DNA from 3 places in the Streptomyces sp. MUSC 14 genome. Region 3 is predicted to be linked to each of the others. Evidence: riboswitches for the same ligand, from Rfam matches in the RefSeq annotation. Region 3 holds a riboswitch; each other region holds the start of a gene.

Region 1 (6,577 bases), on a different contig from region 3:
CCTCGTCGCACGCGAACTCCAGCACCCGGACGGCGTCCGGGAGTTCGGTGCCGAGCACGCCCCGCAGCACGGCGGGCACGACCGCACGGTCCCACGCCCGCGCCTCCATCCCCTCCGCGATCCCCCGGCACAGCTGCTCCAGCAGGTCGATCGCGTCGGCGGCCGTCCGGGAGGGACCGGCGGCCAGGTCCGTCAGCTCCGCCGGCACCTTCACCGGCGCGCCGGGCTCGGCCAGCAGCTCCTTCTCGACCAGCCCGAAGTGAGCGGCCAGAGCGGCCCGGAGGCCCGGCAGGGCGTTCGCCTGCCCGCCCCACACCTGGGACGCCCGCAGCACGGCCAGTACCAGGTTCACGCGCGGCTCGCCGACCGGACCGCCGCCCAGGACGTGCAGACCGTCGCGGATCTGCACGTCCTTGATCTCGCACAGATAGCCGTCGATGTGCATGACGAACTCGTCGAAGGCGTCGTCGTCCGGCTGCTCGTCCACATGCAGGTCGTGGTGCAGCTCGGCCGCCTTGACCAGCGTCCAGATCTGCGCCCGCACGGCCGGGGCCTTGGTCGGGTCCAGGTCGGAGACGAGCGCGTACTCGTCGAGCAGCTGCTCCAGCTTGGCCAGGTCGCCGTAGGTGTCGGCGCGGGCCATCGGCGGCACCAGGTGGTCGACCACCGTGGCGTGCCCGCGCCGCTTGGCCTGGGTGCCCTCACCGGGGTCGTTGACGATGAACGGGTAGACGAGGGGGAGGTTCCCGAGGACGGCGTCCGGGGCACAGCCGCCGGAGAGCCCGAGCCCCTTGCCCGGCAGCCACTCCATCGTGCCGTGCTTGCCCATGTGCACGATCGCGTCCGCGCCGAAGCCCCCCTCCGACGGCGCGGCCTCCAGCCACCGGTACGCCGCCATGTAGTGGTGCGAGGGCGGCATGTCGGGGTCGTGGTAGATCGCGATCGGGTTCTCCCCGAAGCCGCGCGGCGGCTGGATCATGACGACGACGTTCCCGAACCGGAGGGACGCCAGCACGATGTCCTCGCCGTCGACGTACAGGCTGCCCGGCGGCTCGCCCCACGCCTCGGTCACGGCCCCCTTGAGGCCGGGGTCGAGCTTCTCGAACCACGCCCGGTAGTGCGCCAGCGGCACCCGCGCGGGCGCGGCGGCCAGCTGCTCCTCGGTCAGCCACTCCACGTCGTGACCGCCGGCCTCGATGAGCCGGTGGATCAACTCGTCGCCCTCGGAGGGGTATTCGGTGAGCCCGTACCCGGCGTCCCGGAACGCGTCCAGCACCCGCACCGCCGACGCGGGCGTGTCCAGACCGACCGCGTTGCCGACCCGCGAGTGCTTGGTCGGGTACGCCGTGAAGACCAGCGCGATCTTCTTCTCGGCGTTCGGCTTGTGCTTCAACCGGGCGTGCCGCAGGGCGATTCCGGCCACGCGCGCGGCCCGCTCGGGGTCGGCGACGTACACCGGGACCTCGTCCGGACCCTGCTCCTTGAAGGAGAAGGGCACGGTGATCAGCCGGCCGTCGAACTCCGGGATGGCGACCTGCATCGCCGCGTCCATGGGGGACAGGGCGGCGTCCGACTCGTCCCAGGCCTTCTTCGACGAGGTGAGGCAGAGCCCTTGCAGCACCGGGATGTCCAGGTCGGCGAGGGCGCCGATGTCCCAGGACTCCTCGTCGCCGCCCGCCGAGGCCTGCGACGCGTGCGTGCCGCCCGCCGCGAGTACGGTCGCGACCAGCGCGTCGGCCCTGCCCAGCAGCTCGTACAGCCCGGCGTCCGCGCCGCGCAGCGAACCGCAGTACACGGGGAGGGCGTTCGCGCCCTCCGCCTCGATCGCCTCGCACAGGGTGTCCACGAAGGCGGTGTTGCCGCTCAGCTCGTGCGCCCGGTAGAAGAGCACGCCCACGGTCGGGCGGCCGTCCCGTGCCGCGTACGAGCCGTGGGCGCCGTACTCCGGCATCTTCCGCGGCTCCTCGAAGCCCTCGCCGGTCAGCAGCACGGTGTCCGACAGGAACCGGGACAGCTCCAGCAGGTTCGCCGGGCCGCCCTCGACCAGGTACTTCAGCGCCTCCGCGACCACACCGGCCGGCACCGAGGACTCGGCCATCAGCTCCGCGTCCGGTACGCTCTCGCCGCCCAGCAGCACCGTCGGGATCCCGGCCGCCTTCAGCGCGGCGAGCCCGTCCTCCCAGGCCCGCTTGCCGCCGAGCAGCCGTACGACGGCGAGGTCCGCGCCGTCCAGCAGTCGCGGCAGCTCCTGCCGGACGTCCACCCGGGTCGGGTTGCCGATGCGGAAGTCCGCGCCGGAGGCCCGGGCCGCCAGCAGGTCCGTGTCGGCGGTGGACAACAACAACACTGTGCTCATGCGGGCGCTCCCGGTGGAATGAAAGGCAGTCCTTGCGGCGCGCCCGACTCGATGAGCCGCCACAGCGCGTCCGTGTCCGCGTGCTGTTCGATCAGGTCGCCGAGCCGGTCGAGCTGCTCCTCGCGCAGCGCGGCGAAGGAGGTGTCCGGCGCGGGCACGAAGCGGCGGCCCGCGGCGGCGGCCACCTCGCGCAGGAAGGCCCGCCGGAAGCCGTCCGACTCCAGCGAGCCGTGCCAGTGGGTGCCCCAGGTCTGCCCGGCCCGGCAGCCGTCCAGGAAGGCTTCCCCGCCGGTCACTTCGGCGACCCCGTGATGGATCTCGTACCCCTCGACCCGCTCGCCGAGTGCCTCCCCCTCCGGCCGGGCAAGGGTCTTCTCGGGGGCGAACCGCACCCTTAGGGGCAGCACCCCGAGGCCCTCGACCCGCCCCCGGCGGCTCTCGACCTCGTCCTCGATGTGCTCACCGAGGATCTGGAAGCCGCCGCAGATGCCGAGGACGGGCCGGTGTTCGGCGGCCCTGCGGCGCAGCGCGTCCGCGAGCCCCCGCTCGTGCAGCCACTCCAGGGCCCGGACCGTCCCGCGGGTGCCGGGGACGACGACGAGGTCGGCGTCGGCCAGCTCCTCCGGGCGGTCCACGAACCGCACCACGACGCCCGGTTCGGCGGTGAGCGCGTCCACGTCCGTGAAGTTGGACATCAGGGGAACGGCACAGACGGCGACCCGCAGTACGTCTTCCCCCAGGGGCTCGATGACGTTCGACTCCCGTACCGCACCCCGCAGCGAGACGCGGAGCCCGTCCTCCTCGTCGATGCCGAGGCCGTGTTGGAAGGGGAGCACGCCGTACGTCCGCCGGCCGGTCAGGCCGTGCAGCATGTCGAGCCCGGGCTCCAGAAGGCTCACGTCCCCCCGGAACTTGTTCACCAGGAACCCGGCGACCAGCTCCTGGTCCTCCGGCGAGAGCAGGGCGACGGTGCCGAAGAAGGAGGCGAAGACGCCCCCGCGGTCGATGTCGCCGACCACGAGCACGGGCAGGCGCGCGTTCCGCGCGATCCCCATGTTCACGATGTCGGTCCGGCGCAGATTGATCTCGGCCGGGCTGCCCGCCCCCTCACAGATCACCGCGTCATACGTGCCCCGCAACTCGGCCAGGCAGTCCAGCACCGTGCCGAGCAGCTTCTGCTGCCGCCCGCCGTGATAGCCGCGGGCGCTCAGCTCACCCACCGGCCTGCCCAGCAGCACGACCTGGCTGCTCTGTTCGCCGCCCGGTTTGAGCAGCACCGGGTTCATCAGCGCGGTCGGCTCGACCCGGCACGCCTGGGCCTGCATGGCCTGCGCCCGGCCGATCTCCGCGCCCTCGCGGGTCACGAAGGAGTTGAGCGACATGTTCTGCGCCTTGAACGGCGCGACCTTCACGCCCTGGCGCACCAGCCACCGGCAGATCCCGGCCGTCACGACGCTCTTGCCGGCGTCGGAGGTGGTGCCGGCGACGAGGAGTCCCCCGTTCACTTCCCACGTCCCTTCGGGCTCTTGACGCTGCTGACGACGAGCCGCGCGGCGACCGTGGTGCCGAGCGCGAGCAGGCCGACGCGGCGGGAGAGCCGCGCCGCCCGGTCGATGTCGGCGACCCGGACGGCCCGCCCGGTGTCCCCGCCCAGCACGGGCCGGTGCTCGACCCGTCCGCCGTAGGAGAGCGTCCCGCCCAGGCGGACGCCGAGCGCACCCGCGAACGAGGCCTCCACGGGCCCGGCGTTGGGGCTCGGGTGCTTGCGGGCGTCGGCCCGCCAGGCGCGCAGGGCGCCGCGCGGGTCGGGTCCGGCGACGGCGGCGAGTACGGCGGTCAGCCGGGCCCCCGGCCAGCCGGCCACGTCGTCGAGTCGGGCGGAGGCCCAGCCGTAGCGGCGGTGGCGCGGGGACGTGTGACCCACCATCGCGTCCAGGGTGTTGACGGCCCGGAAGCCGAGCAGTCCGGGCACCCCGGCCACGGCGCCCCACACCAGGGCGCCCACGACGGCGTCGGAGGTGTTCTCGGCGACGGACTCGACCACGGCCCGGGCGATCCCGTCGGCGTCCAGCGACTGGGGGTCCCGGCCGCACAGGTGGGGCAACCGGGCGCGGGCCGCCTCGATGTCACCGGCCTCCAGCGCCCGTCCGATGGTGCGGGCCTCGCGGCCCAGCGACGTACCGCCGACGACCGACCAGACGGCGGCGGCGGTCAGGGCGGCGGAGGCGGCGGGGGAGGGGCGTACGGCGCGTGCGGCGGCCGCGCCGAGTGCGACGGCGCCGCCCGCACACACGACGGTGTGCAGCGTGCCCCAGCCGCGGTGGTCGCGCCACAACACGCCTTCCACGGCAGCGGCCGCCCGCCCGAACGCGGCGACCGGATGCCCACGGCGCGGGTCGCCGAGGAGCAGGTCACCGAGAAGGCCGGCGGCGGCGCCGTACGCGTAGGAGCGATCGGCACCCATGGGCTCAGCCGGCCGTGGGTGCGGGAGCGGGCCTGGTACGGGTCCTTCGGCAGCCGGGCATGGCGATCGGTGTCCTCACTCAGGGTGTCCGCGCCCTGGTTCGACGAGATTCGGCGGTGAGAGTTCCTGGCTCCCGGGGGTTCTTCCCCGGTGACAGTGGCGGGACCGCGCCGGATTCGCACCGGCTTCCTCTCCTGCCGCCGTACATGGCCCGGGCAGTCCACCACGGGCCCGGAACGGCCGTCAACTTGCCGTTGACCTGCACGGGGAGAGTGTGCCGATCCCCACATCGCGGGGCACGTGGGGCCGCCCGGCATGGCAAAGGCTCCCCTGCGTCATGGACGCAGGGGAGCCTTTGCCGGTGCCGTTCTGTCAGCTCTTGGAGACGATCAGGAAGATGCCGTACGCCACCGCCGCCGCGCAGGCCGCGAAGCAGACGTAGGCGCCGGTGACGGCGAGGGCGGCGGAGTCGCCCTGGGCCGCGGCCTGTTCGCGCCGGGTCAGGCCCCTGATGCCGAGGGTGAACAGGACCACGAGGCCCACCGTGAACACGAGGCTGACGCCGAAGACGGAGCCGATGGCCGACCAGTCGATCTTCATGGGGATGCTTCCTTGGTAACCGAGGGGGCCGGGGTCAGACGGTGGTGGCCGGGGGAGCGACCGAGGCGACGGGGGCCGTGGGCTCCGTGCCGGCCGGGGCGGGGATCGTGGCGGTCAGATCCTCGCCGATCGTCCCCGAGGGGGGCGGGGCCACCGCGGCGATGGCGGTGGTCACCACACCGGCGGGCACCTCGGTCTCCTCGACGACGTTGGTGTGGTCGACGACCTCGCGGCGGGACATCTTCCAGATCGCGGCGCTCGACGTGACCAGGAAGACGGCGACCACGGCGGTGCCCCAGTCGCCGAGGTCCGTGACGGACTCGGCGCCCGCGCCGACCAGCGCGGCGGCCGGGAGCGTGAGGATCCAGGCGACCAGCATGCGGGTCGCGGTGGACCAGCGGACCACCCCGCCCTTGCGGCCGACGCCGGTGCCCATCACCGCACCGGAGACGACGTGCGTGGTGGAGAGGGAGAAGCCCAGGTGGGAGGAGGCCAGGATGGCGGTCGCGGCGCTGGTCTGGGCGGCGAAGCCCTGGCGCGGCTCCAGGTCGGTCAGGCCCGTGCCCATGGTGCGGATGATGCGCCAGCCGCCGATGTAGGTGCCGAGCGCGATGGCCAGGCCGGCGGAGAGGATCACCCAGGTGGGAGGGTTCGAGCCGGGGGCGATGGCGCCGCCCGCGATCAGTGCGAGGGTGATGATGCCCATCGTCTTCTGGGCGTCGTTGGTGCCGTGGGCCAGGGAGACCAGACCGGCGGAGGCGATCTGGCCGACGCGGTAGCCCTTGCGGGAGGCCTCGCTCTCGGCCTTGCCCTCGGTCCTGCTGTCGACGCCGTACGACAGCCGGGTGGAGATCATGGCCGCGATGCCCGCGACGATCGGCGCGGCGACCGCCGGGAGCAGCACCTTGGTCACCAGCACGTCGCCGTGCACGGCACCGAAGCCGGCCGAGGCGATCGTGGCGCCGATCAGACCGCCCATCAGAGCGTGCGAGGAACTGGACGGGAGGCCCACCAGCCAGGTCACCAGGTTCCAGAGGATCGCGCCGACCAGGGCGGCGAAGATGACCTCGGGCCGGATGCCCTTCTCGTCGACGAGTCCCTTGGAGATCGTGTTCGCGACCTCCACGGACAGAAAAGCGCCGACCAGGTTCAGGCCG
Region 2 (6,577 bases), on a different contig from region 3:
GCTGAGCGCGGCCCCGGTCCCGCGCCTGGCCCGCGCCTCCAGGAACCGCCCCGCCAGGACGAACAGCGGCACACCGACGGCCGCTTCGAGATAGAGGTGCGCCGCGCCGTCCGAAGCCGAGGGCACCAGAGTGAAAGGCATCCGCATGCCGGGCTCCCCTGCGCCGCCGAGGAAGAGCGCGTAGGTGGACCAGGAGAAGGACGCCACCACACCCAGCGACACCAGGGTGTCCATGGTCGCCGCCGCATGCCGGAGCCCACGCGCCGCACGCACATGGAAGGGCGACGCACCCCACACCGCGACCGGCGCGGCCAGCGCGAAGCACAGCCACTGCCAGTTACGGAACTGCAGCGCGGGCACCATCGACAGCACGAGCACGGGCACCGCGAGCAGCGCGGTGATCAGCAGCCGGTCCCGCTCCTGGCGAGCTTCCCCGGACCCACCCGCGTCCTTGCCCTCGCGGGTCTCGGGCTGCTCGGGCGGTTCGGGCAGGGCAGCCGTGTAGCCGGCCTTCTCGACAGCGGCGACGAGTTCCTCGGGGCTGATCCGCGGCGGGTGGCTCACCCGCGCCCGCCCGGTGGCCAGATTGACGGTCGCCGTGACCCCGTCCAGCTTGCCGAGCTTCTTCTCGACACGCCTCACACAGGCCGCGCAGGTCATGCCGCCGACGGTCAGGTCGGTCGTCACCCGGTCGACGGCCACCGGTTCCCCGCCCATCAGTGGCCACCCCCGTGCATGTCCCCCATGCCGTCCGTGCCGCCGCCCCCGCCGGGCTCGCCGTCCCCCCGGCTCGTGCCGGTACCGTGCATACCGGGCGCGACGGGCCCGGCGGCGGCGCCGACGGCGTACGACACCGCGAACACCAGCGCCAGCAGGAGAAGGAATCCGCACAGGGCGGGCGGAGGCACGAGCTTCCGCAACACCGCACCCGCGCCGGAGGAGATTTGCCGGGACTCGTCCATCAACCGCGTCTCCAGATCACGTCGTACGGCGTCGGTCGGATCGCGCCGTACTGCATCAGGAGTCGGGGCCGCCGAGGGTCGAGTTCCGGAGCGACGTTGTGGTCCGCGTCACGTAAGGGACAACTGTGCCCGAAGGCCACGGCGACGGAACGCTGCCCTGCCGACGGCTACCGTCGGCAGGGCAAGTGTGCTATTCCGCCCGGGAACCGGCGGAACGGCCGCGCACGACGGCAAAGCCCGCCGCCGCGAGGCCCAGCACCCCGACGACCAGCCCGGCGATGCCGAGACCGCGGGCGGTCGAGTCACTGGCCGACGCGGTCGACTTGGTGTTGTCCGAGCCCTTCGAACTCGCCGGCGAGGCGGTCGAGGTGCCGCCACCGTCCTCGGTGCCCTTGGCGGTGAGCTTGAGCACGGGTGCCGGGTTCTCCGGCTCCTGGCCGCCCTGGGCCTCCTCGATCCAGCGGACGATCTTGCCGTCGGAGTACGTCTGGAGTGTCTTGAAGGCCAGCTGGCCGGTGTCGTCGGGCAGTTGGCCGAAGGCGACGTTGAAGTCCTCGTACTGGCCCGGCGCGATCTTGCCGCCGGTGAAGGTGATCTCGGAGGCGGCGTCGGTGATGGTGCCGTCGTCGGTCTTGACGGGCGTCTTGAGCTTGGTGTTGGTGACCTGGGCGGTCCAGCCGTCCTGGGGGTGGACCAGCACGCCGAGGACGGGGTGGTCGGTGGGCAGGAAGACCTGGACCTTGGTGGTGGAGGCGTTGTCCTCCTCGTTGGGGACGCGGAAGGTCAGCACGCCGTCGGTGGCGCCCTTGGCGTAGCTGTCGGGGTGGACGGTGACGTGCGCCGAGGCCACGCCCGCGGCGGCGAGAAGTCCGGCGGCGGTCAGGGCCGTGACGGCGCCGGCACGGCGCAGGGTGGTGCGGGTCCTGGACATGAGGTGAGGGATCTCCGTACGGAAGAAGGGATGTCGGGGGTCAGATCGCGTACGACATCCCCTTCGGCGGCCCCCGTCGGTGAACGGCGTACCTCAGCCGTACCTGCCGCAACGCCCACGGCTCACCGGCGGGCCGACGCACCGGCCCTGGCCCGGTCGGTGCGCTCCGCACCCCGCCGGCCAGCTGCCACCAGGCGGCAAGACCCGGCACGAACGCGACCGCCCACCGCAGCAGCGACCACAACGCGGCCTCACCGCGCCGCAGCCACCAGGTCAGCAGCAGAGCCGCCCCGGCATGCGCGGCGGTGGCGTGCGGTGTCAGTGCATGGGGCGACTGGACCATCCGCATGCCGTGCATGACCATCGCGGCGTGACGGGGCTCGGCGGCGTGGAAGACAAGGTGCAGCCCGCCCTGGGAGGCCAGGGTCCCCGTGCCGATGGCGGCCAGCGATCGCTCACGGCCACCCAGCAGACAGCCGGCCGCGAAGACCGGCACGAACCCAGCGGCCTGCACCCACACCGACGGCGCCATGCCCGTGGTCATGGCATGCCCTCCGGCAGCGAGCAGCACGCACAGCACGGCGAACACCGCCGCGCGCACGCTCCGCACCGTCAGGGACACACTCACAGCACCTGATGCTGCCACGCGTCCAAAGGATCTCTCCCCCGGCCCAGGCACACGCATCACCGCCCACGGACTCACACCTCGCCGACCTGCTCCCTCCTTACGAGTCGGACGCGAATGCCGTTCAGTTCCCAGCCACCCTGGCGAAATCGAAGCACCGGCAGCACTCCGAGGAGCACGGGCGCACACCCGCCGTCTCCGCGCCCCCTGCATACGACGGGGTCGCGCGTCCGCCGCATCCGCGCCGGGTATCCCCGGGACAGTCCCCCGCGGCCACCGGCCCGTCCGTTCCATCGTTCCGTCCGGACACCGGAGTGCCGCAAACCCCATGACACGGAGGTGGATCGGCATGACCGACACCAGCGGACTGGAACCCGTCGCCACGTTCTGCGGCGAGTGCGACTGCGGCTGTCCCCAGCTGTTCGTCGACCCGGCCGCCCCGACCGGCCGCCGCATCGTGCTGACCGACGACTTCGGCCAGCGGATACAGATGAGCGCCGACCAGTTCTCATCGATCGTCGCCAACGCCAAGGAGGGCAAGCTGGACGGCATCGCCTGACCGACCGCCGCAGGGCACCGCGAAGGCGGTCCGCACAGGCGACTCCCTGTTCCAGTCGCTGCACGACGCCGGGCCGCCCGACCCTCGCGACCGACCGGGTGTTCCACATCACACCAGCGGCGCGGAACTCACCGTTCCACTCAGCCGACAGCTGACGTGACACCCGTACGCCGCAGGAGCAGCCCCCATGTCCGTCGAACCGCCCCCCACCGCTCCACCCCGCACGGCCGGCGATGCCGGTGAGCCGGCCCTGGACCCTGCTTCGACCGCAACTCCCTCGGCTCTTCGCGCGCTGCGCCCGCTGGTGCTGCGTCTGCACTTCTACGCGGGCGTGTTCGTCGCGCCGTTCCTGCTCGTCGCGGCGGTCACCGGGCTGCTGTACGCGGGCTCGTTCCAGGCCGAGAAGATCGTGTACGCCCACGAACTGACCGTCCCGGTCGGCGGCCACGAGCTGCCGATCTCCCAGCAGGTGGCCGCCGCCCGCAAGGCCCACCCCGAGGGCACCATCTCCGCCGTGCGGCCGTCACCGCAGCCGGACGCGACCACACGCGTACTGCTGTCCGGCGTCAAGGGCGTAGCCGCCGACCACACACTCGCCGTGTTCGTGGACCCTTACACCGGCAAGGTGCGCGGCGCCCTGGAGCAGTACGGCTCCACCGGCGCCCTGCCGCTGCGCACCTGGATCGACATGCTCCACCGCGACCTGCACCTGGGCGACACCGGCCGCCTGTACAGCGAGTTCGCCGCCAGCTGGCTGTGGGTGATCACGGGCGGCGGACTGGTGCTGTGGTTCGGCCGACGCCGCGCCCGCCGCACGGTGCGCGGCACCACGGGACGGCGGCGCTCCCTGACCCTGCACGGCACCGTGGGCGTGTGGGCGGCCGGCGGCCTGTTCTTCCTGTCGGCGACCGGCCTGACCTGGTCCACCTACGCCGGAGCGAACATCGGCGACCTTCGCCAGGCCCTCGGCCAGTCCACGCCGTCCGTCACCGCGACCGTGAGCACCGGGCACGAGGGGCACGGCTCCATGGCGGGCATGGACATGAACGGCATGGACATGGGCTCGCACTCCGGCGCACGGTCCGACGTGGGTCTCGACGCCGTCCTGAAGACGGCCCGCGCCGAGGGCCTGTCCGACCCGGTCGAGATCGTGCCGCCCACGGACTCCTCCTCCGCCTACGTCGTACGGCAGATCCAGCGCAGCTGGCCGGAGAAGCAGGACTCGATCGCCGTCGACCCGGCCACCGGCAAGGTCACCGACGTCCTGCGCTTCTCCGACTACCCGCTGCTCGCCAAGCTGACCCGGTGGGGCATCGACGCCCACACGGGCACACTGTTCGGCCTCGTGAACCAGATCGCGCTGGCAGGCCTCGCCCTGGCGTTGATCCTCCTCATCCTCTGGGGCTACCGCATGTGGTGGCAGCGCGGCCGCGGCTCCGCCTTCGGCCGCCCGATCCCCCGCAGTGCCTGGCGGCAGGTGCCGGTGTACGTGCTGGTGCCCTGCGTCGCGGTGGTCGCCGTCGTCGGCTACTACGTCCCGCTGCTCGGGATCCCGCTCGGCGGCTTCCTCGCGGTGGACATCGTCCTCGGCTGGTTCGCACGCCGTCGTACCGGGCACGCACACGCCTGAACCGGTCGGCCGCGCCTGCGCGGGAGCGTCGCGCGACGCTTGCCGCGATCGCGTGCGGCCGCGGATCTGGTCATGCTTCCTGGGACACGCAGTGTTCGAGCAACGCGGCCATCGGGCCCTCGACGAGCCGGTAGCGCACGATTCGGCCGTCCTTCTCGCCGTGGACGATGCCTGCGGTTCGCAGCAGGCGCAGGGCCTGGGACACGGCCGTGTCCTTCATGCCGGTGGCAACGGCGAGGTCGGAGACGGCGATGGGGCCGGCCTCGTGGAGGGCGAGCAGCAGGGCCAGGCGTCCGGGATCGGAGAGCAGGGAGAAGCGGTCGGCCCAGGCGCGTACGCGTTCGGGTTCGCCGACGGCGGCGATGGCGTCGCAGACCCGATGGCCGTCGATGGTGCGCTGCCCGGCGCGTTCCGCGGGGACGAGATGCATGGACCCATCATCGCAGTCCGCGAAATCCCGCCTCAATACCTGCTCATCTATGCAGTCTTGCAGCCTCGGGTTCCGGCCTTCTAGGGTGAGCGGGCCGTGGTGTTCGGGAAGACCGGTGACAGCCCCTCAGGGGCTCAGTCCGGAGCGGCCCTCGCCACTGTGATCGGGGAGTTCCCGCCCCATGCATTGCCACTGCCTCGCGGCCGGGAAGGCAGGGGCGGGCGCGCAGACCCGTCAGCCAGGAGACCGGCCACGGCAGCACGAAGCTGATCCACGAGGTGCTGGAGCGTGACCGTATGACCCTGTCCCCAGGCGTGCCCGAAACCGCCGCCTCGCCTTCCTTCCGCTGGCGACGCGAGGACACCGTCCGAACCGCCGGCCTCCTGGCCGTTATCGTCGCCCTGCACGTGGTCGCCTTCGGGATCCTCTTCCTGCTCGTGGTGCCACGCCACTACGAGGTCGGCACCAAGGCGTTCGGGGTGGGCCTCGGCATCACGGCCTACACCCTCGGCATGCGGCACGCGTTCGACGCCGACCACATCGCCGCCATCGACAACACCACCCGCAAGCTGATGGCCGACGGCAAACGGCCGGTGTCGGTGGGCTTCTGGTTCGCGCTCGGCCACTCCAGCGTGGTGGTCGTCATGGCGGCGCTGGTCGCGGGCGGCGCGAAGCTCGCGGGCACCCTGATGAACGACGGCTCCCGCACCCACCAGGTACTCGGCACCGTGGGCACCACGGTCTCCGGCGGCTTCCTGTACCTCATCGCCGCCCTCAACCTCGTCGCCCTGGTCGGCATCGCCCGCGTCTTCAAAGCGATGCGGGCCGGGCACTACGACGAGACGGAGCTGGAGGCCCACCTCGACTCGCGCGGTTTCATGAACCGCATTCTCGGCCGCCTCACCAAGTCCATCCGGCGCCCCGGCCAGATGTTCCCGCTCGGCTTCCTCTTCGGCATCGGCTTCGACACCACCACCGAGGTCCTGCTGCTCGCCCTGGCCGGCAACGGCGCCGCCGCCGGCCTCCCCTGGTACGCGATCCTCTGCCTGCCCCTCCTCTTCGCCGCCGGCATGAGCCTCTTCGACACCCTCGACGGCACCTTCATGAACTTCGCCTACCAGTGGGCCTTCTCCAACCCCGTCCGCAAGGTGTTCTACAACCTCACCATCACCGGCCTGTCCATCGCCGTCGCCTTCTTCGTCGGCACCATCGAACTGGTCGGCGTCCTGCACGACAAGCTCGGGCTGAGCGATGGCATCACCGGCTGGATCGCCGGACTGAACCTCGACAACGTCGGCTACGTCATCGTCGGCCTGTTCGTGGTGGTCTGGGCCTTCGCCATCGGCTACTGGCGCCTGGCCAAGGTCGAGGAACGCTGGAGCACCCGCACCGCAGACACCGGCTGACGGCACGCCGTACCGCCGGTAGCCGCCATCAGAC
Region 3 (6,577 bases):
GCACTTACCTGCTCGCCCTCGCCCCGGGCGAACTGGGCACCCACCTCGCCCTGACCGGCGCACAGATCGGCGCCGGCGACGCCCTGCTGTGCGGCCTCGCCGACCATTACCTGCCGTGCACCGGACTGGGCGCCTTCCTGGACGACCTTGCCGAGAAACCCGTACGGGACGCGCTACGGCGTCACGTACAGCCCTCCCCGCAGGGCGAGTTGACGGAACGACGAGAGTGGATCGACGGCTGCTACTCGGCGGACACCGTCGAGGACATCGTGAACCGGCTGCTGGACCATGGGACTCCCGCGACCAAGGACGCGGCGCAGACCCTGCTGACCAAGTCGCCGACCGCTCTGAAGGTCACCCTGGCCGCCTTGCGCCGCGCCCGGCGCCTGGGCCCGCTGGAGGCGGTCCTCGACCAGGAGTACCGCGTCTCCTGCGCCGCTCTGCTCCACCCGGACCTGGTGGAGGGCATCCGCGCCCAGGTCATCGACAAGGACCGAGACCCGCACTGGTCCCCGGCGACCCTGGTCGAGGTCACCGACACCGGCGTGGACCGCTTCTTCGCCCCGCTCGGCGAGCGTGAACTCGGGCTCGCCGGGCCCGGAACCGGCTCGGAGGTGGCCTGGTGAGCCAGACCGTCGCGTTCATCGGACTCGGGCACATGGGCGCGCCTATGGCCGCCAACCTGGTCAAGGCGGGCCACAGGGTCCGCGGCCACGACCTGGTGCCCGACGCTCTGGACGGCGCCGCACGGGCCGGTGTCGAGGCAGCCGGATCAGCGGCCGACGCGGTGACGGACGCCGAGGTGGTCATCACCATGCTCCCTGCCGGCCGCCACGTCCTGGACCTGTACGAGACCGTCCTCTCCTCGGCCCGCCCCGGCACGCTCTTCGTCGACTGTTCCACCATCGACGTCGCCGACGCCCGCACCGCCCACGAACGCGCTGTCGTCGCAGGAATGCGAGCGCTGGACGCGCCCGTCTCGGGCGGAGTGGTCGGCGCCGAGGCCGCCACGCTGACCTTCATGGCGGGCGGGGGAGAGGAGGAGTTCACGCAGGCGCGGCCCCTGCTGGAGGCCATGGGCAAGAAGGCCGTCCACTGCGGCGGTGCGGGCGCGGGGCAGGCAGCCAAGATCTGCAACAACATGATCCTGGGCGTTTCCATGATCGCCGTGAGTGAGGCGTTCGTCCTGGGCGAGAGCCTCGGGCTGTCCCACCAGGCGCTCTACGACGTGGCCTCCACAGCGTCCGGGCAGTGCTGGGCGCTCAGCGTGAACTGCCCCGTCCCCGGGCCTGTTCCGACCAGCCCGGCCAACAAGGACTACCGGCCGGGATTCGCAGCCTCTCTCATGGCGAAGGACCTGGGACTGGCTGCCAACGCGGTCCGGGCTGGGGGTGTGCACGCAGAACTGGGCGTGCGGGCGGCCGAGTTGTACGTGGAGTACGCGGAGCAGGCCGGTGCCACGGAGGACTTCTCCGGCATCGTCCGCACCATCAGGGACCGGAGCGGAGAGCAGGCAGTGACCACCACGGAACCGGACATCGCGTACGAGACGATCCTCGTCGAGCGCAAGGGCCGTACCGCCCTGCTCACCCTCAACCGTCCCAAGGCCCTCAACGCGTTGAATCTCCAGATCATGAACGAGGTCGTGGCCGCCACCGAGGCCCTCGACCGGGACCCTGACTGCGGCTGCATCGTGATCACCGGGTCCGCGAAGGCGTTCGCGGCCGGTGCCGACATCAAGGAGATGCAGCCGCAGGACTACATGGACATGTACCTCGCCGACTGGTTCGCCGCTTGGGACCGGCTCGGACAGCTGCGCACGCCGACGGTGGCCGCTGTCGCCGGGTACGCCCTCGGTGGAGGCTGTGAGCTGGCCATGCTCTGCGACATCCTGCTCGCCGCTGACACGGCTGTCTTCGGCCAGCCCGAGATCAAGCTCGGGGTGATCCCGGGCATCGGCGGCTCGCAGCGCCTGACTCGCGCGGTCGGCAAGGCGAAGGCCATGGAACTGTGCCTGACCGGACGCACCATGGAAGCGACCGAGGCCGAGCGAGCCGGGCTGGTGTCCCGGGTGGTCCCCGCCGACGACCTGCTCGGCGAGGCCCTGGCCGTCGCCGAGACGGTCGCGGACATGTCGCTGCCGGTGGCGATGATGGCGAAGGAAGCGGTCGGCCGGGCCTTCGAGACCACCCTCACGGAAGGCGTCCGCTTCGAACGGCGCCTTTTCCACGCGGTGTTCGCGACGGCCGACCAGAAGGAGGGCATGGGCGCCTTCATCGACAAGCGACCGCCGGAATTCCGGCACCGCTGACAAAAGGGCGGCGAACCGTGTGCGCCCGGCGACGTCGGAGGAAGGCGCCGCCGGGCGGCACAGCTCTCGCTCACGCGGTGAATGGGCAGGGGCGGGAATGCGACGTGCGCGATGGACGCCGTTGCTCTGCCGGAGCTGCTGAGCTCTTCTTTTGCCGGGAAGCCGAGCGTGTGATTGCTCAGTACTCCGGGTTCCGGTGGCGACGCAATAGCGCCACCAACGCGCAGCGCAGGCAGTCCGTACCGGTCTCCCTCTCGGTGTCTGAACCGCGGGGGCAGGGCGCCGAACAGGCCGTAGCCTCAGTGTGTTGCTGCTCGCAGCACCGGTCTCCGGGTGCTGCGAGCAGGGTTTCCAGATCCTGGAGAAGCCGCTCGGTTCGTTTCGCCTCCTGGGCCAGCACACGGACGCGTGCGCTCTGTCCGCCGACCTGCCGTCGGCTGGCGACGAGCCGTTCGTACTCCTCCAAAGTGAGGGCGACTGCCTCGCGGCCCCCGAGAGTGATATGGCGCGGTGTGAGACGTCTGGCCACTGGATTCCTCCGCTCCTCGCCTAAGGGTTCGCGTTTCGCCGGCCAGATTCGCGGGCCATGCCTGTGATTCGATTCGCGTCGGTGTTCCGGAGAACGTGACAAGGGGCCCGATGATTCCGCGAGGGGCTGTGTTGTCCTGAAGGACTCACGTTGCGGCTGGAACTGAGCGCCTGGGCACGACTGCCGCAGGAGAGCGGATTCAGCGGTCACTCCGCCAACTCGGCACATAAGAGTACCAATCTACTTCATAGAGCTGCCCGGCGGTCGACGGAAATCATGGAGCGCCGTACCCGATTGGGCGCTCCCGGCGGACCCCAGGATGGCCGGTGCCGGCAACAGGTCGCGGGCCGGATGTTGCGGTTCGACCTGCCCAAAACGGGGGACTGAGGTTACGCAGGGCGGAGGGTGCCCAGAGCCACACGGTCTCGGCCGCTTGTCTGATTGACGGACCATCTCAAGTGTCCGTACGCTCCGGTTGTAATGATGGCCTAAGGAAGCTGGTGAAACTCCAGCACGGTCGCGCCACTGTGAACAGATCCTCCCCCGGGTGGATCTGAAGTCAGACCCTGGGCCGTCGCGACGCTCCATCGAACTGAGGGACGCACGATCCCCTGAAGGAGGGCTCACACCCATGAGCAGCATGTCCGCGCCCGCCGCGCTTCCCACCCCGGTCGTCCTGCCGGCCACGAAGGCTGTGTTCTGGCTGGTCGGCACCGCGCTGATCGCGCTGGCCATCTACTACTTCATCGGCGTCGACCAGGGCGCCTACTCCGTCTTCGGCAAGGACATGCACGTCCACGAGTTCGTGCACGACGCCCGCCACTTCCTCGGCTTCCCCTGCCACTGACGGGAGCAGGCACGGACACGGACATCTGAACATGGAAAAGAGACTCATCCTGCGCGGCGTCATCGCCGGCGCAGTCGCCGGGCTGCTCGCCTTCGTCTTCGCGCGGATTTTCGCCGAGCCCCAGATCGCCAAGGCCATCGACTATGAGAGCGGGCGCGACGCCGCACAGTCGGCCCTCGACAAGGCCGCCGGACTGACGCCGGAGGCAGCGGGACCGGACATCTTCAGCCGGACGATCCAGGCCAACGTCGGCATCGGCGTGGGCATGGTCTTCTTCGGCATCGCCATGGGTGCCCTGTTCGCCGTCGCCTACGCCGTGTGCCTCGGCCGGGTCGGCAAGCTGCGTCCCCGGAACCTCGCGATGCTGGTGGCTCTGGGCGGCTTCCTCGGCATGTACTTGGTGCCGTTCCTGAAGTACCCGGCCAACCCGCCGTCGATCGGCCACCCGGACACGATCAAGGACCGCGGCAACCTCTACCTGGCCATGGTCCTCTGCTCGGTACTCTTCCTGGTCGGTGCCGTCTGGCTGGGCAAGCGCCTCCAGGCGCGCTTCGGCAACTGGAACGCTACGCTCCTTGCCGCCGGTGGCTACGTCGTGGCGATCGGCATCGTGATGGCTCTACTGCCGCAACTGGGCGAGCTGTCCGCCAACGTGCAGGAGTACGGGCACCACGCCACCGAGACGCCCCTGCCTCTGAAGAACTCCAAGGGGACGATCGTCTTCCCGGGCTTCCCGGCGGACGTGCTGTTCTCCTTCCGCTTCTACTCCGTCGCCGCCCAGGCCCTGCTCTGGGGGGCCTTGGGTCTCGTCTTCGCCCCCATGGCCGAGCGCCTGCTCGACCCGGCGATGCGGGCCGCCGCGAAGCCCGCGCCCAAGCAGCCGGAGCCGGTCGGCGCGGCATGACGCACTGATGGACTGACGCGCCCGAGGGCCGAGCCGCCGAACGGCTCGGCCCTCGAAGCGTTCGTGCCTCCGTCATCCAGTGGCGCCGCCAAGCCCGGTGTTCCAGCGACCGTTCCGACGACTCTGTTCCGGCGGTACCCGGACGGCCGGTCGACGGACGACTCGTGCATGGCCGAGGTGGCGCAGTTCTCACTGCGCCGTCGGGGTCTCCGAAAGGGACAGGGGCCGTCCGAGCCTCAGGTTCCACCGCCCCGCCCGTCCGCTCAACTCCGTGGCGGTCAGCGGTGGTACGTCGAGCCGCCAGAATGCCGTCGCGGGCAGATCCAGCACATGGACGACTGCGGCCCGCACGACCTCCGGCTCGACCACGGCCACCGTACGGCCGTTCATGTCCTGGGCGGTGTCCAGCCAGTTCCCGACGCGTGCACACACATCTCGTACCGACTCCCCGCCGTGTGCGGCCCAGCCGGGGTCGCCGAGCCAGTAGCCGACCGCCTCGGGCTCGGCGGCCGCCACCTCGTCGAGGGTGCGGCCACGCCAGCGGCCCACGTCCAGGCCATTCAGCTCGGGCTTCTCCATGCCGGCGAGTCCGAGTGCCTCCGCGGTCTCCCGGCAGCGCACGCTCGGGGACATGACCACATGTGCCGGCACGGGCAGCGACCCGGCGGCCTCGCGGGCGCGGGCCGCTCCGGTGTCGTCGATCGAGTCGCCGTCGTAGAAGCGCGCCTGCCGAAGTGAGGGGCTCGTGGCGGGTGAGAGGAAGGTGACGCGGCTGGTCACGTGGCTGCTCCTGCCGTCCGTGTCTTCGGTGTCTTGGGGTCGTCATGAGGTCTGGCTCTCCACGGGATACGGCACGTACGTGCGCCGGTCCGGGTCGATGGCCAGCCGTCCGCCTGCGGGGGGCCGGGCCCGCTGGGCGCAGTCGCGGCGCTCACAGATCCGGCAGCCCAGGCCGATGGGGGTCGCTGCGCGTGGGTCGTCCAGGGCGATTCCCTCGGCGTAGACGAGGCGGTGGGCGTGGCGTAGTTCGCAGCCGAGCGCGACGGCGAACTCGGCGCGGGGAGCGTGGTGGCCGAATCCGCCGCGGAGGATCGTCCGCGCGACCCAGAAGTACCGCTTCCCGTCCGGCATCTCCGCCACCTGCGTCAGTATCCGGCCCGGCGCGGAGAACGCCTCGTACACCGTCCACAGCGGACACGTGCCGCCCATGCGGGAGAAGTGGAAGTCCGTGGCGGACTGGCGCTTGGAGATGTTGCCGGCCCGGTCCACGCGCAGGAACGAGAAGGGCACACCGCGGCTGCCGCTGCGCTGCAGGGTGCTCAGCCGGTGGCAGACCGTCTCGAAGCCGACACCGAAGCGGGCCGAGAGCAGCTCGATGTCGTACCGCACTTCCTCGGCCATGGAATGGAAGGCGGTGTACGGCATCAGCAGGGCGCCCGCGAAGTAGTTGGCGAGTCCGATGCGGGCCAGCGTGGACGACTCCGGTGAGGTCAGCTCCGTCGCGCTGCCGACCAGTCGATCGAGCAGCGGACCGTGTTCCAACAGTGCGAGCTGTGTGGCGAGTTGGAAGGAGCGCTGGCCGTCGCTGAGCCAGGGGGAGAGGAAGAGTAGACCGGTGTCCGGGTCGTAGCGCCGGGCGTCGGCGGAGCGGCCGGCGGCGGCCTGAACCACCCGGACTCCGTGCCGTTCGGTGAGGTGTGCGGTGAGCGGGTCGGCGGCGTGCCCCGGTCGCAGCTGAAGGGCTGCCGCGATGCGTTCGGCCTCGGTGTCCAGGGGGTCGAAGTGGTTGTGGTGGGCGTAGAAGTAGTCCCGCACCTCGTCGTGCGGCTCGGCGGGGAGCAGGTGGGAGCCGCCCCCGGAGGGTGTGCCCCCTGAGCGGGGTGCGGCGAGGGCGGCCGCCTGTTCTGCCGTGTCGCGATAGCGGCGGTGCAGGGCGATCAGGGCGTGGGCCACCTCCGGATGGTCGCGGGCGGCCTCCGCGACCTC

Evidence for each region. A riboswitch is a leader RNA that binds a small molecule or an ion and turns the genes downstream of it on or off. The one in region 3 is predicted to bind cobalamin.
Region 1: another riboswitch for cobalamin. It lies ahead of BIV25_RS05240 (cobalamin biosynthesis protein); the one in region 3 lies ahead of BIV25_RS02770 (CbtB-domain containing protein).
Region 2: another riboswitch for cobalamin. It lies ahead of BIV25_RS28130 (HoxN/HupN/NixA family nickel/cobalt transporter); the one in region 3 lies ahead of BIV25_RS02770 (CbtB-domain containing protein).

Annotation. Positions count from the first base shown of each region.
Region 1 is NZ_MLYN01000009.1:147,903-154,479, forward strand. It holds gene cobN (cobaltochelatase subunit CobN) at 1-2,356, opposite strand, end outside; gene BIV25_RS05235 (cobyric acid synthase) at 2,353-3,861, opposite strand; gene BIV25_RS05240 (cobalamin biosynthesis protein) at 3,858-4,820, opposite strand; cobalamin riboswitch at 4,918-5,060, opposite strand; gene BIV25_RS05245 (hypothetical protein) at 5,193-5,420, opposite strand; gene BIV25_RS05250 (inorganic phosphate transporter) at 5,455-6,577, opposite strand, start outside.
Region 2 is NZ_MLYN01000046.1:70,933-77,509, forward strand. It holds gene BIV25_RS28095 (cation-translocating P-type ATPase) at 1-717, opposite strand, end outside; gene BIV25_RS28100 (hypothetical protein) at 717-962, opposite strand; gene BIV25_RS28105 (YcnI family protein) at 1,153-1,893, opposite strand; gene BIV25_RS28110 (hypothetical protein) at 1,934-2,521, opposite strand; gene BIV25_RS28115 (hypothetical protein) at 2,868-3,077, shown strand; gene BIV25_RS28120 (PepSY domain-containing protein) at 3,265-4,707, shown strand; gene BIV25_RS28125 (helix-turn-helix transcriptional regulator) at 4,778-5,137, opposite strand; cobalamin riboswitch at 5,218-5,407, shown strand; gene BIV25_RS28130 (HoxN/HupN/NixA family nickel/cobalt transporter) at 5,434-6,543, shown strand.
Region 3 is NZ_MLYN01000007.1:321,734-328,310, reverse strand. It holds gene BIV25_RS02790 (enoyl-CoA hydratase/isomerase family protein) at 1-626, shown strand, start outside; partial or broken gene mmsB (3-hydroxyisobutyrate dehydrogenase) at 623-1,483, shown strand; gene BIV25_RS02780 (enoyl-CoA hydratase) at 1,517-2,311, shown strand; cobalamin riboswitch at 3,279-3,426, shown strand; gene BIV25_RS02770 (CbtB-domain containing protein) at 3,472-3,687, shown strand; gene BIV25_RS02765 (CbtA family protein) at 3,719-4,591, shown strand; gene BIV25_RS02760 (histidine phosphatase family protein) at 4,781-5,371, opposite strand; gene BIV25_RS02755 (short-chain fatty acyl-CoA regulator family protein) at 5,414-6,577, opposite strand, start outside.